One region of the Thalassospira marina genome, then DNA from elsewhere that is predicted to be linked to it. Evidence: predicted binding sites of a transcription regulator. Region 1 holds the regulator's gene; the other holds the start of a gene.
The links. Region 1 encodes PhoB, which activates phosphate uptake and scavenging genes when phosphate is short. Its sites were predicted from a motif close to TNTCATAAAACTGTCA; they were not measured.
Positions count from the first base shown of each region.

Region 2: the regulator PhoB is predicted to act here: its motif matches at 2,912-2,927, upstream of ugpB (sn-glycerol-3-phosphate ABC transporter substrate-binding protein UgpB).

Region 1 is NZ_CP024199.1:3,707,002-3,716,603, reverse strand. Features, by position in the region: gene pstA (phosphate ABC transporter permease PstA) at 1-274, shown strand, start outside; gene pstB (phosphate ABC transporter ATP-binding protein PstB) at 276-1,082, shown strand; gene phoU (phosphate signaling complex protein PhoU) at 1,103-1,834, shown strand; gene phoB (phosphate regulon transcriptional regulator PhoB) at 1,839-2,537, shown strand; gene CSC3H3_RS16945 (cation:proton antiporter domain-containing protein) at 2,723-4,495, opposite strand; gene CSC3H3_RS16940 (calcium/sodium antiporter) at 4,999-5,961, shown strand; gene CSC3H3_RS16935 (SDR family oxidoreductase) at 6,051-6,821, shown strand; gene folB (dihydroneopterin aldolase) at 6,889-7,314, shown strand; gene uvrC (excinuclease ABC subunit UvrC) at 7,751-9,602, shown strand, end outside.
Region 2 is NZ_CP024199.1:2,044,696-2,049,615, forward strand. Features, by position in the region: gene CSC3H3_RS09330 (ABC transporter ATP-binding protein) at 1-837, shown strand, start outside; gene CSC3H3_RS09335 (ABC transporter permease) at 834-1,715, shown strand; gene CSC3H3_RS09340 (ABC transporter permease) at 1,725-2,588, shown strand; gene ugpB (sn-glycerol-3-phosphate ABC transporter substrate-binding protein UgpB) at 3,032-4,333, shown strand; gene CSC3H3_RS09350 (ABC transporter permease subunit) at 4,413-4,920, shown strand, end outside.

The DNA.
Region 1 (9,602 bases):
CATCCTGACCGGGACCATCATTGGTATGGCCCAGGCACTGGGTGAAACGGCACCGCTGCTGATGATCGGCATGGTGGCCTTTATTGTTGATATTCCGGGCAGTGCGATGGATGCGGCAACGGTTCTTCCGGTGCAGATCTATCTGTGGGCAGACAGCCCCGAACGCGCCTTTGTTGAAAAAACCTCTGCGGCGATCATGGTATTGCTGGCTTTCCTGATCCTGATGAACGGGTTGGCCGTGTTCCTGCGCAAGAAATTTGAACGGAAGTGGTAAAATGGCTGTTGTAACTGCTGACGCAATGACAAACGCACCGCACACGCGCGGCAAGTCCAAAATGGCGGCCCGCGAACTGAACCTGTTCTACGGTGATGCCCAGGCGCTTTATAATGTCGATCTTGATGTTGTCGAACGCGAAGTCACCGCCCTGATCGGCCCGTCGGGCTGTGGTAAATCCACGTTCCTGCGTTGCCTGAACCGCATGAACGACACCATCGATGGCGTGACCATCAATGGCAAGGTCACCCTTGATGACCGCGATATTTACGATAAATCGATCGACGTTGTGCAGCTTCGCGCCCGTATCGGCATGGTGTTCCAGAAACCGAACCCCTTCCCGAAATCGATTTTTGATAACGTGGCCTATGGCCCGCGTATTCATGGTCTGGTCAATTCCCGCGACGAACTTGACGAAATCGTCATGACCTCGCTGGAAAAAGCCGGCCTGCTTAAAGAAGTTAAAGACCGTCTTTCCTCACCGGCAACCGGTCTTTCCGGCGGTCAGCAGCAGCGCCTTTGCATTGCGCGTGCGGTTGCTGTCAGCCCTGAAGTCATTTTGATGGATGAACCCTGTTCCGCGCTTGACCCGATCGCGACCGCCAAGGTCGAAGAACTGATCGACGAGCTGCGTTCGAACTACACAATTGTCATCGTCACTCACTCCATGCAGCAGGCCGCGCGTGTGTCGCAGCGCACGGCTTTTTTCCACCTGGGTAAACTGGTGGAAGTCGGCGAAACGGACCAAATCTTTACCAACCCGCGAGACGAACGGACCAAGGGTTACATCACTGGTCGCTTCGGCTAAGCCGGGCAGGAGGTAATTCGATGAGAAAAGAAGAAAGCCATATTGTCAGTTCATTCGATGATGAACTGACCCGGTTGAACAATATCATTTCCCAGATGGGCGGCCTGGCCGAAAGCCAGCTGATTTCGGCGATCCGCGCGATTTCCAAGCGTGATTCCGAACTGGCTGAACAGGTCATTGTTTCCGACCTGCGCATCGACAAACTTGAACAGGAAGTTCAGGATTTCGCCGTTCGCGTTCTGGCACTGCGCCAGCCGATGGCCGATGACCTGCGCCAGGTTGTGACCGCGCTCAAGCTGTCAAACGATCTTGAACGTATTGGCGACCTTGCTAAAAACATCGCCAAACGTGCCCAGGTTCTAAACCAGATCCCGCCGATCCGCCCGGTTCAGGTCATTCCGAACATGGCCCGTCTGGCACAGGAAATCATCAAGGACGTTCTGGACGCCTATATCGAAAACGATGCTGAAAAAGCACAGCGCGTTTGGGCCCGCGACCAGGAAGTCGACGATATGTACAATTCGCTGTTCCGCGAATTGCTGACCTACATGATGGAAGACCCGCGCAATATTACCGCATCGACCCATCTTTTGTTCATTGCCAAAAACATTGAACGCATCGGTGACCATGCCACCAACATTGCCGAAACGATCTATTACCGCATCAAGGGTGAAGATCTGCCGGTTGATGGCCGTCCCAAAAATGATGCTGCCAATTTCGCTGTGATTGAACCCAACGAGGCAGGGGAATAACAGGATGGATCCTACGGTTCTTATTGTCGAGGATGAAGCCGCCATCGTCACGATGCTGCGCTACAACCTCGAACGGGAAGGCATGAATGTTGTCGAAGCCGGTGACGGGGACGAAGCCCTGAAAATCATGGCTGAAACCCATGTTGATCTGGTCCTTCTGGACTGGATGCTGCCGGTCATGTCCGGGATCGAAGTATGCCGTCAGATCCGCCGTAAACCTGAAAGCCGCGATTTGCCGGTGATCATGGTGACCGCGCGTGGTGAAGAAGGCGACCGTATTCGCGGCCTCGATACCGGGGCCGACGATTACGTGACCAAACCCTTTGCCATTGGCGAATTGCTGGCCCGTATCCGTGCGCTTTTGCGCCGCTCCGGCCCGGCGCAACCACAGGGGCAGTTGATCTATTCCGATATCGAAATGGATCTGGCTGCGCATCGCGTCAATCGCAGCGGTAAACCCATCCATCTCGGGCCGACGGAATTTCGTCTTCTGCGTTATTTCCTGGAGCATCCGGGCCGGGTTTTCTCGCGCGAACAGTTACTTAACGCTGTTTGGGGGCCGAATATCTATGTCGAAACCCGCACGGTGGATGTGCATATCCGTCGTCTGCGCAAAGCCCTGAACGATGTCAAAGGCACCAAGGACGTTATCCGCACCGTTCGCGCGGCCGGTTATGCCCTGGATGATGACGCGGCTGCCTGATCGGCCTTTTTATTTATCGTAATTGTGACAGAATTTCGCAATTTACACTGAAAATACAAGGCCCTGTCACATTGGCAGGGCCTTGTTTTATTTCTGCTGGCAAGTTGATATTCAGCGCCGCGATGTATGTTGTCAGGCAAATGACACTGGCTGCTGTTCATGGGCCTTGGTTCTCGGCCCAGCATCTACGCTTTGTTACCGGCCCCGGTGCCTTTGGTGCCCACAGGGGCCGTTTTCGTTGCGGAGGCGGATGAATGTCCTGACGACCGCGGGGCCAGTTCATTCATCAGCAGCATGTCCGCCCGGCGGAATTTGGCAATTTCAGCATCAATTTCATCCTGCGGTACATCACAGGCTGACAGCACATGGTCCGACAGGCGCAAACCCGTTTCCAGCACTTCGGGGATGGCAGCATTGGCACCGCTGCGCGACAGGGCACCAATATGGGAAATATCCTGTGCGCGGGCGAAAATCTTCAGATGTGGGTAATGCTGGCGCAGCAATGCCACGGTTTTTTCGGTTTCATGCGGCGAACCCATGGCAACGGCGGCAACATGGGCCTGTTCTGTGTGGGCTGCCCGGAAACTTTCCGGCCTGGAACCATCGGCGAAATAAACCGGCAATCCTTCGGCCCGGCCGCGAGCCACCTGTTGGGCGTCGGATTCCAGAACGATAAAGGGAATGTTGCGGGTTCTTAACAACCGTGCCAGCACCCGGCCAACACGCCCGCAGCCGATAATCAGCACATGGTGTTCCACACCTTCGGTATGGGCTTCAATATCGCCAAGCTGGTCGGTTTCACGCGGATGCAGGATATCTTCCAGCTTTTTGCCCAGGCTGATCAGGCTGGGTGTTACGGCCATGGAAATGGCAACAATCGGCACCAGAATGGCGGCAAGTTCGGGGGTAATGGCACCGTTTTGGGCGGCCAGTGTAAACATCACAAAGGCAAATTCGCCGCCACCGGCCAGCCCCATCGCAATGCGGATCGAAACCGCCCGGTCAAACCGGGTTGCCAGCGACAGCACAAACAGGATCGCCGCCTTTATCAATAGAAGGGCAACCACGCCCATAACCACCGTAATCGCGTGGTGGTACACCACCCCGATATCGACCGACATGCCCACCGACATAAAAAACAGCGACAGAAACACCCCACGAAACGGGGCAATGTCTGCTTCGATCTGGTGGCGAAATTCGGTTTCGGCCAACATCACACCGGCAATAAACGCACCCAGCGCCATGGAAAGCCCGGCCATTTCCGTAAGCGTACTGGCCGCCAGCACGGCAAACAGGGTGCCAATGGCAAACAGTTCGGGGTTATGCAGGGCGGCAATGGCGCGAAACATCGGGCGCAATAAATATCGCCCGGCCAGCAATAACACCGCAACCGCCCCAACTCCGGCCAGGATGCTGACCCAGGGGCTGGTGGTGCTGGTGGTGTTGCCTGCGGCCTGCACCATAATCAGGAACGGGCCAACCGCCACGTCCTGCAACAGCAAAACCGCAAGGGCTGCGCGGCCAAACCGGGTGTGAAGCTGGCGTTCATCGGAAAGCTGTTTGAGGATAATCGCGGTCGATGACAAAGCCAGCGCGCCGGCAATCACCAGCGCACTTGGCAGTGGCAGATCAATCGTCATCAGCGCGACAAAACCGATGCCCAGCGTGACAATAATTTGCAAAACACCAAGGGCGGCAAATTTACCGCCAATCACGCGCAACCGTTCACGCGACAGTTCCAGCCCGATCATGAAAAGCAGGAAAACAACGCCCAGTTCGGCAACGGTGGAAATGTCCCTGTTGCTGGGAATAAGCCCCAGCCCGAACGGCCCGATCACCAGCCCGCCAATCAAAAAACCAATGATGGAATTGGCACGCAGGCGCTGGGCAATAGGCACTGCAATCACCGCAGCACTTAAAATCAGGAACAGCTCGAACAGCACATTGCTATGGGGCATGAATAATTATCCAGGGGCGTTGAATTTCAGGCCAGTCACCAAACGTTCCCGGTTATTCTTACCATAGCGCAATGCAATGAAAAAACGATGTAAATCTGGGATATGGATTTGCCGATGGCGACGGTGAGGGCAGCGAAAATCGGGCAGGGCGAATTGATCAAAATCGATGGCTGGTGGCGGTGCCGTTGTGGGCTGGCAGTGAACCTTTCGGATTTTTGGATGCCGGGGGTAACAAGAAATTCCGCACCCGTTTCTGGCAGGAGAAACACATGACCCGCCCAATTGCCATTGTGCTTTGGGGCGATACACATATCTATTGGCACATCGCGCGACAGCAGGCTGTGTTTTAGGTAACAACGCCAAAATATGCCCCTGTTCAAGCCGGTCTTTGTGCCGTTATCTGGGGGGAGATTGCTTGCGTTTGCGGGGTGGCAATGCCATCTTGCGCGGCAGCGCCCGGTAAACAGGGCGCAATTTTTTTAATGATAAATGGCGGACCGGTTTTGGAACAGCTTATACCCTATTTGCAAATCGTTGGCGGACTTGTTCTTTTGACGGCCGGGGGCGAATTCATGGTGCGGGGCGCGGTGGGCCTTGCCCTGCTCATGGGGATTTCCAAGGTCATTGTCGGGCTGACAATTGTTGCCGCGGGCACATCGGCACCTGAATTTGTCGTGTCGCTGAATGCAGCCCTGGCCGGGTCGGGCGACATTGCAATGGGTAACGTGGTTGGCTCCAATATTGCCAATATCCTGCTGATCCTGGGCGCTGTCGCCGTGTTAAAACCAATTGCCGCCAGCCGCACCACCACAATCCGCGACGGCGGGGCGATGCTGCTTGGCACTGTGCTGTTTATTGGCCTTTGCATGTGTGGTGTGATCGAACGCTGGGCCGGTGCGGTGATGTTGGCGGTGCTGATCGCGATCTGGTATTTCACCTACAAGCATGACAAAAAAAGCCCGGGCGATGCCAGCTCGCTGCATGAAGACGAAGCCGATGAAGTTGGCGAAGTCCCCAGTGGCTGGTTCAAACCGATCATCGCCACCGTTATTGGCATTGTCGGGCTGACCTTCGGGGCGGACCTGCTGGTGGATGGTGGTGTCACGGTTGCCCGTGAATTCGGGGTTTCCGAAGCCGTTATCGGTTTGACGCTGGTCGCCTTTGGTACATCGCTTCCGGAACTGGCGGCATCGATGGTTGCGGCATTCCGCGGGCATTCCGACGTGGCGCTGGGCAATGTGGTGGGGTCAAATCTTTTGAACCTGCTGGTTATTATTGGCGGTGTTTCGATCATTTCGCCCATTGCCGTGCCCGCCCAAATCGCACAGTCCGATATGTGGATCATGCTGGGTGTGACGGTGGCACTGCTGGTGGTGGCCTATAGTGCACAGCGCATTGGCCGTATTACCGGTGCCGTATTCATGGCGGCCTATGCGGCCTATGTCGGTACGCTGTTTGCAGGATAAATGTTAAAAACGAAAATCACCGTGCGCCCTGGTCTTTGGGCCGGATTGGCAAGCTTTACGGGATTTGGCAGGAAACGGATGGTCACAGCATGACGGAAAATATGCCCAAAACCGCCCTGATAACCGGGGCCGCCAAACGGATCGGCCGTGTTGTCGCGCTTGATCTGGCGGGGCAGGGCTATGACATTGTCCTGCATTGCAATCGCTCGCGCGAGGCGGCCGATGAACTGGCAGGCGAAATTCGCGATCTGGGCCGCAAATGCCATGTGGTTTGCGCCGACCTTGCCAGCGAAACCGAAACAGCCGGTATCATGGACCAGGCAACACTGGCCCTGGGGCCTGTCGGGCTTCTGGTGAACAATGCCTCGACCTTTGAATATGACGATGTGAAAACTGCAACCCGCGAAAGCTGGGATTTTCATATGGAAGTCAATTTGCGGGCACCTTTTGTCCTGTCACAGGATTTCGCCCGCCAGCTTCCCGATGACCGTTCCGGGCTGATTGTGAATATCATTGATCAGCGGGTCTGGAACCTGACGCCGCATTTCACCACCTATACCCTGTCCAAGGCGGGGCTTTGGACATTGACGCAAACCCTGTCGTTGGGCCTGGCACCGCGCATTCGCGTTAATGCCATTGGCCCGGGCCCGGTATTGCCCAGTGTGCGCCAAAGCCAGGAAGATTTCGACGCCCAGTGCCGTAAAACACCGTTGGGGATTGGGACGTCCCCGCAGCAGATTTGCGACACGATACGGTTTTTCCTTGCAGCACCTGCCGTCACGGGGCAAATGTTAGCCCTTGATGGTGGACAACATATGAATTGGGCCCCCTGCGACAGGAACGAATTGCCTGTCGAATGATCCGACCACCGATAGCTGGTGGTTGATGCCAGTTGTCCCCTCCCGCGCAGCACGAAGGATACCCATAATGACCGCAGGTCTGAAACAGGACGATAATATTACCACCCTGCCTTATGCCGATCAGGCAGGCAGCTTGCGGCGCGTCTTTGTGCGCGACATGGTGATCAACACCTCGATCGGTGTTTACGATTTTGAAAAAGAAGCCCCGCAACGGGTGCGCATCAATCTGGATCTTTCGGTGGTCGAAGGCGAAGGCCCCAAGAATGACGACCTTGATAGTGTGCTTTGTTACGAGGAACTGGTCAAAGGCGTGCGCGCAATTTGTGCAGACGGCCATGTGAACCTTGTGGAAACCTTAAGCGAAAACATCGCGGCCATGTGTCTGACCGATCGCCGGGTTCGCAAGGTGTGCGTCCGGGTAGAAAAGCTCGATGTTTTTGAAGATGTCGGCGCGGTCGGGGTCGAAATCGAACGCTTTAATCTCGCGCGCTGATTGGCGCGATTTGAAGTGTATAAATTTCGATGTGATGCCCATGATGATGGCGAATCTGTGATTCCCTAAGGGCGAATCGTTTGGGCCAATTATTCACAAGCATTCTTGGCGACAAAAACAAAGAGGAAAAAAGATATTTTACGGTAAGATTACGGAATGTTTTCAGGTTGACAGTATTTTTTCTGAATTATTTCAATAACTTAGTAATTATGCCTAAAATATGGGCAATTCATAGAACGTTAAGACTCTCAACGGCTCTAGAGTTCAGCCCCCCTATTACCCACATACTTATCCACAGGCTTGGTGGAAACTTTTCCCGGGGGGCGATTCCCTCCCGGTACTGTAATTTTCTAATCAGATTCGGCTAAACCATCGTATAGAAAAACTCGCCTTTGGGCTGCTTTTGCTCGGTTTTTGTACAATTCAGGACGTATTGATGACTTCCCCGGCAACGCCATCTTCCACACCGCGCGATATTGACCTGTCGCTCGACGATCTTCATGACGGAAAAGCCGGTCGCGGGGTGGCAGCCATCAAACATGCGTTAAAGACCATGCCAGGGTCTCCGGGCGTCTATCGCATGATCGACGAAAAGGATCGGGTCCTTTATGTCGGCAAGGCCAAGAACCTGAAAAAACGGGTGACCAGCTATACCCATATTGCCCGTCTGCCCCTGCGTATTGCCCGCATGGTGGCGCAAGCGGTGCGCATGGAAATCATCACCACCCACACCGAAGCCGAAGCCCTGCTGCTTGAGTCAAACCTGATCAAGAAGCTTAAGCCGCGCTACAACATCCTGCTGCGCGATGACAAAAGCTTTCCCTATATCCTGATCACCGAGGATCACGGTTATCCGCGTATTGTGAAACATCGCGGGGCGCGGGCAAAGGATGGCAGCTGTTTTGGGCCTTTTGCCTCGGCCTGGGCGGTGAACAACACCATCAATCATTTGCAGCGGGCCTTTTTGCTGCGTTCCTGCACCGATGCTGTTTTTTCCAACCGCTCGCGTCCGTGTCTGCTGTATCAAATCAAACGCTGTTCCGGCCCGTGTGTGGACCGCATCTCCAAACCCGAATATGACGGGCTGGTTGATATCTGCCGTGATTTCCTGTCGGGGCGCAGCAAGGCCATCCTCAAGCAGCTCGAAGCCAGCATGCTTGATGCCTCCGAACAGATGGAATTTGAAAAGGCAGCGATGTATCGCGACCGTATTCGCGCGCTGTCGCAAATTCAGTCGCATCAGGACATCAACCTTGAGGGGCTGGAAGAAGCCGACGTCATTTCCCTGCATCATGAAGGCGGGCAAAGCTGTGTGCAGGTATTCTTTTTCCGCAGCGGCTCGAACTATGGCAACCGGTCCTATTTTCCAAGGCACGAACAATCCGCCGAAATACCGGAAATTCTATCGGCCTTTGTCGGGCAGTTTTATGCCAATAAACCCGCCCCGCGCCAGGTGCTGTTAAGCCACGAAATCGAAGGCCAGAAACTGGTTGAAGAAGCCCTGGCCATCAATAACGGCCACAAGGTGGAATTGCTGGTGCCCCAGCGCGGCGGCAAGCGCAAGCTGGTCGAACATGCCCTGACCAACGCACGCGAAGCATTGGGTCGCCGCATGGCCGAAAGCGCATCCCAGCGCAAGCTGCTGGATGGCCTGGCCGACAAGCTGGACCTTGATAGTCCGCCAGAACGCATTGAAGTTTACGATAACAGCCATATTCAGGGGACGAATATGGTCGGTGGCATGATTGTGGCCGGGCCGGAAGGCTTTATGAAAAATGCCTATCGCAAATTCAACATCAAGGGCGATATCGCCCCGGGCGATGACTTTGCCATGATGCGCGAGGTGCTGACCCGCCGCTTTGCCCGTGCGCAAAAGGAAGACCCCGATCGTGAAAATGGCAGTTGGCCGGACCTGTGCCTGATCGACGGTGGTTTGGGTCAACTTGGTGTCGCGATGCAGGTGCTGGAAGATCAGGGCATTGATGATGTGATGCTGGTTGGTGTCGCCAAGGGGGTGGACCGAAATGCGGGCAAGGAAGTGCTGCATATCCCCGGCAAGGAACCCGTGCGCCTTGATCAGAAGGACCCGGTTCTTTATTTCATTCAGCGCCTGCGCGATGAGGCCCATCGCTGGGCCATTGGTACGCACCGCGCCAAACGGTCAAAACAGATCGGCAAAAGCGTGCTTGATGCCGTGCCGGGCATTGGTGGCGCACGCAAAAAGGCGTTGCTGCATCATTTTGGTTCCGCCCGTGGCGTCGCCGATGCCGGCCTTGCCGATCTGGAAG
Region 2 (4,920 bases), 1.7 Mb from region 1:
GCAACCTGCGACCGCAAAGTCAGCGAAACACTGGCTCGTGTTGGCTTGCCTGATGCCGGGCCAAAGCAGGTCAGCCAGCTTTCTGGCGGGCAAAAGCAGCGTATCGCCATTGCGCGCTGCCTGGTGCTTGAACCAGCAGTGCTGCTGCTTGACGAACCTTTGGGCGCGCTTGACCTTAAATTGCGCGAACATATGAAGGTCGAACTCAAGCAACTGCAGCATGAAATCGGCACAACCTTCGTTTACATCACCCATGACCAGTCCGAAGCTCTGGTAATGTCTGATCAGGTTGCCGTTATGAATGCCGGCCGGTTTGAACAGGTTGGCACGCCACAGGAACTTTATTATCAGCCGCAAACGCCATTTGTTGCTGGCTTTGTCGGCGAAAGCAACCGATGGCAGGGTTCAATTGAAACCATTGTCGATGGACAGGCGGTGATCCGCCTTCAAAGCGGCGGTGTTATTTATGCTGTCATTGACGCAGCAGGCGCATCCGCATTGCCAACCGGCAAGCTGGTTGATGTATTTGTCCGTCCCGAAGCCATCAGCATTGAACGCGAGGGGCAGGGACAGATGCAGGGAAGTACGCAGGAGCCGGGCACCAATACCATGCAGGGCCGGGTTGAAAACCTGCTGTTTAACGGTGCCGCCAGCAGCGTGCAGCTTAAGGAAGTAACCACGGGTCATGAAATGAATGTGGCACTACCGCAAACCGGCGCCTTTGCCGATTTGCGGCCCGGTGACATTCTTGAACTTGGCTGGAAAGCCAGCCAGACCAAATGTTTCCCGGCTGCAGGCAATGCGCAACCGGCCAAATCGGGCGAGGCCGCCGCATGAGCAACCCGTCAGGCTCCCTTACCGGAAATGGCCTGAAGCTTGGTGTATTGCTGATGGCAACACCCTTGCTGCTATGGCTGATCCTTCTTGTGTTGCTGCCGCATCTTGACCTGTTGATGGTCTCGCTGCGCGAACGCATTTCCTATGGCAAATATGAATTCAGCTTTGCCAATTACATCGAATTTTTTACCGAACCCCTTTACTGGAACACCTATGTTCGAACCGCCACAATGTCGATTTTGGCAACGGCGCTGACATTGGTGATCGGCTTTCCTGTGTCCTATTACATCGCCAAGGTGATGCGGGGCAGGGCAAAGAATGTGCTGTTCTTGCTGTGTCTTATTCCGTTTTGGGTCAGCGAGCTGGTGCGCACCTTTGGTTGGATGATCCTGCTGCGGGAAAGCGGCGTCATCAGCCATTTCCTGCAATGGTCGGGGCTGGTCGATGGGCCGGTCGAACTGCTTTATAACGATGTCACCATTATGGTCGGGCTGGTTTATACGTCCATGCTGTTCATGGTGGTGCCACTGGTTTCCGTACTGGACAGCCTTGATGACAGCCTTATCGAGGCCGGATACGACCTTGGCGGCAATGCCTTTACCGTCACACGCGATATTGTCATTCCCCATGCGATGCCGGGCATTGCATCGGGCTGTATCGTTGTTTTCATGCTGACCCTAGGAAACTATCTGACGCCAACTCTTTTGGGCGGCAAAAGCAGCCTGTGGTTCACCGAACAGATCTATACCCAGTTCATTACCCGCTTTAACTGGGAATCAGGTTCGGCTTTCGGGTTCCTGTTGCTGGTGTTGTCCTCGTTGATTGTCTGGCTGGGCTTGAAGCTTAGCCGTCAGACATTGTCAGATACCGTGGGTTAAGGGGGCATCATGATACCATCCATTCCCCAGCCGCGTTTCGCCAAGGGCCTTTATGGGGCCTATGTGACGCTGTTTTTCATCTATCTTGCCGCCCCACTGGTCGTTGTTGGTGTGTTTGCCTTTAACGACAGCCTGTTTCCCTCCATGCCATGGGAAGGGGGCACGCTTGCCTGGTTCTTTGGCGACAAAGATCCCTATATCGGCATTTTCCACGATGGTACGCTTTTGCGCAGTGTGGGCACATCGGCCTTTGTTGCCTTTTGGGTAACGTTGCTGTCGGTAACGGTTGGCACCTGCAACGCGTTTTTGTTTGAACGCGGCAAGTTCCCCGGCAAAAACCTGCTTTATATGGTCGCAATTTCGCCGCTGGTGATCCCCGGTGTTATTCTGGGTATCTCGATCCTGGTGTTTTCAAATGCCATTGCCAACGGCATCGAAGAGGCATTGGGCTGGGACTGGGATTTTCTGCGTCCCGGTTTGTTTTTGGTGATTTTGGGCCAGTTTGCCTTCGTCACCACCATCACCACGCTGATCATTTCGGCACGGTTGCGCAAATTTGACCTGACCCTGGAAGAAGCCGCCCTTAATTTGGGGGCAACACGGGCTGATGCCATTCGCACCATCACGATCCCGTTTTTAAAACCCGCCCTGATCGGGGCGGCCATCGTGTCGTTTCTGATGTCGTTTGAAAACTTCAATACGACATTGATGCTGGTGGGTTCGGATGCGCCGCTGACCATTGCGATGTTTGACCGGCTCAAACAGGGGTCAACACCAGTGCTAAATGCGCTGTCGCTGCTGTTGATGGTGGTTTCAGGGGGGCTGGCACTTCTGTCCGTGTTTGCCCAGCGCGACAAGCAGATAAAAGACTGATCACACAAGTCTAAAACCATTTCAAAATGAACATCGCAAGGAAAGGCGGCCAGTTGGCTGCCTTTTCTTTTGGTGATTCGATGTTGATATGAAAATGTATGAAATGCATTCCTGTCATTCAACTATAAAGTGATTTTGCGGTTTTGAGTACGGTTTCGACCCATATTTCCCCAGTGTTTCAATAGTGTGACATCTTTAAATAGTGATGTTTTTGATGTTGACTGAACCAAAAATACGCTCGCGAAAATTCACTTTCCGATCAAATGAAAATTAATGTTCATTTTATGTATTAAAATGAACGTGAAATCTGTTTCAAACATAAGTTTCCGAAAACTGTCACTTGAGTGAATGGCCACTGCATTGGAAAAAACATGCGTGTTGCTTGGTCTGGCAGAGGGCAGGCCAAAGCAGGCGATTTATTTCATTTGGGAGTTCACAGAATCATGTTTCGCAAAACGCTGATGGCGGCAGCAGCGCTGTTTGCAATGGCAAATACGGCCAGTGCAGCAACTGAAATCACCTGGTGGCATGCCATGGACGGCGCCCTTGGTGATGTCGTTAATCATATTGCTGATGATTTCAACAACAGCCAGTCCGAATACAAGGTCGTTCCGATCAACAAGGGTGGCTATGAAGACACGATGACTGCCGGCATCGCAGCGTTCCGCGCGAAAAACCAGCCGAACATCATCCAGATCTTTGACGCCGGTGCAGCAACCATCATCAACGCCAAAGGCGCTGTTTATCCGGTTCAGGACCTGCTCGAAAAATACGGCTCGAAATTCGACATCAACGACTACATCCCGGGTGTTCGTTATTTCTATGCTGACTCCGCTGGCAAAATGATCGGCATGCCGTTCAACAGCTCGACCCCGCTTCTGTATTTCAACAAGGATGCCCTGGCAAAAGCCGGTATTCAGAACCCGCCGAAAACCTGGCAGGAATTTGAAGAAATGGCACCGAAGCTGAAAGAAGCCGGTTACGAAGGTCTGGCTGAATCGCACAGCCCCTGGATCTTCTTTGAAAACTTCATGTCGCGTCACAACCTGCAGATGGCAACCGCCAATAACGGTTATGACAGCACCGATGTCGAACTTCTTTACAACAATGAAGACCTGAAAAATCATTGGAAGAAGATGAAGGAATGGAAGGACGCAGGCTATTTCGGTTATTATGGCCGCGCCTGGGGTGCTAACCAGGATGCCTTCCTGCAGCAGAAAGCAGCTATGTGGCTGGGTTCGTCAGGTTCGTTTGGTGGCCTGCGCAAAAGTGCGACCTTTGATTTCGGCACCTCGACCCTTCCTTACTGGAAAGGCGTTGGCGATGCACCGAAAAGCACCTTTATCGGTGGCGCTTCGCTGTTTGCATTCTCCGGTCATTCTGACGAAGAAAACAAAGGCGTTGCCGCATTCTTCGAATTCCTGACCAAACCGGAAACCCAGTATTACTGGCACAAGGAAACCGGTTACGTTCCGATCACCACCGCGGCCTATGATCTGGCCAAAAAAGACGGCTACTACAAAGAAAGCCCGGATGCAGAAGTTGGCATCCAGCAGCTTTCCGAAGAAGGTGGCAAATGGACCAAAGGCTATCGTCTTGGTTTCTATGTCCAGATCCGTGAAGTGATCTACAGCGAAGTCGACAAAATGATGAACGGCGAAGAAACCGTTGATCAGGCTTTCGACGTAATCGAAACCGAAGGCAACAAGCTGCTGAAGCGTTTCCACGACACCTACAGCAACTAATCATTCTTGCGGGGCAGGGCGGCGCTTATCGTCGCCCTGCCTTTTTGGTTTTCCAGTTTCCTTCAGGCCGATATCCGTCATGAAACGCGTTCAGTTCGGGCATAGCCCGGTGCCTTATCTTTTTGTGGCACCTCAAATCATTATTATTGCCATCTTTTTTCTATGGCCGGCCGCGCAGGCGGTCCATCAGTCGTTTTTGCTTGAAGATGCGTTTGGCATGTCTTCGCAATTCGTCTGGTTTCGCAATTTCGAAGATGTGCTTTCAAGCCCCAGCTGGCTGAAATCTGCCGGGTTTACGGTGGTGTTTTCGGTTCTGGTGGCGGTTCTTTCAATTGCCATATCGCTGTTTTTGGCGGTGCGTGCCGATGAAATCATTCGCGGTGCCAAAGTTTATAAAACCCTGCTGATGTGGGGTTATGCCGTGGCACCACCTGTGGCGGGCCTTTTGGGCATCATGATGTTCAATCCGCTGATGGGCGACCTTTACATTCTGCTTAACCGCATCGGCCTTGATTTCAACCATATCCAGAATGGCAATGATGCCACCTTTGTTGTGGTGCTGATCGCGGTCTGGAAACAGGTCAGTG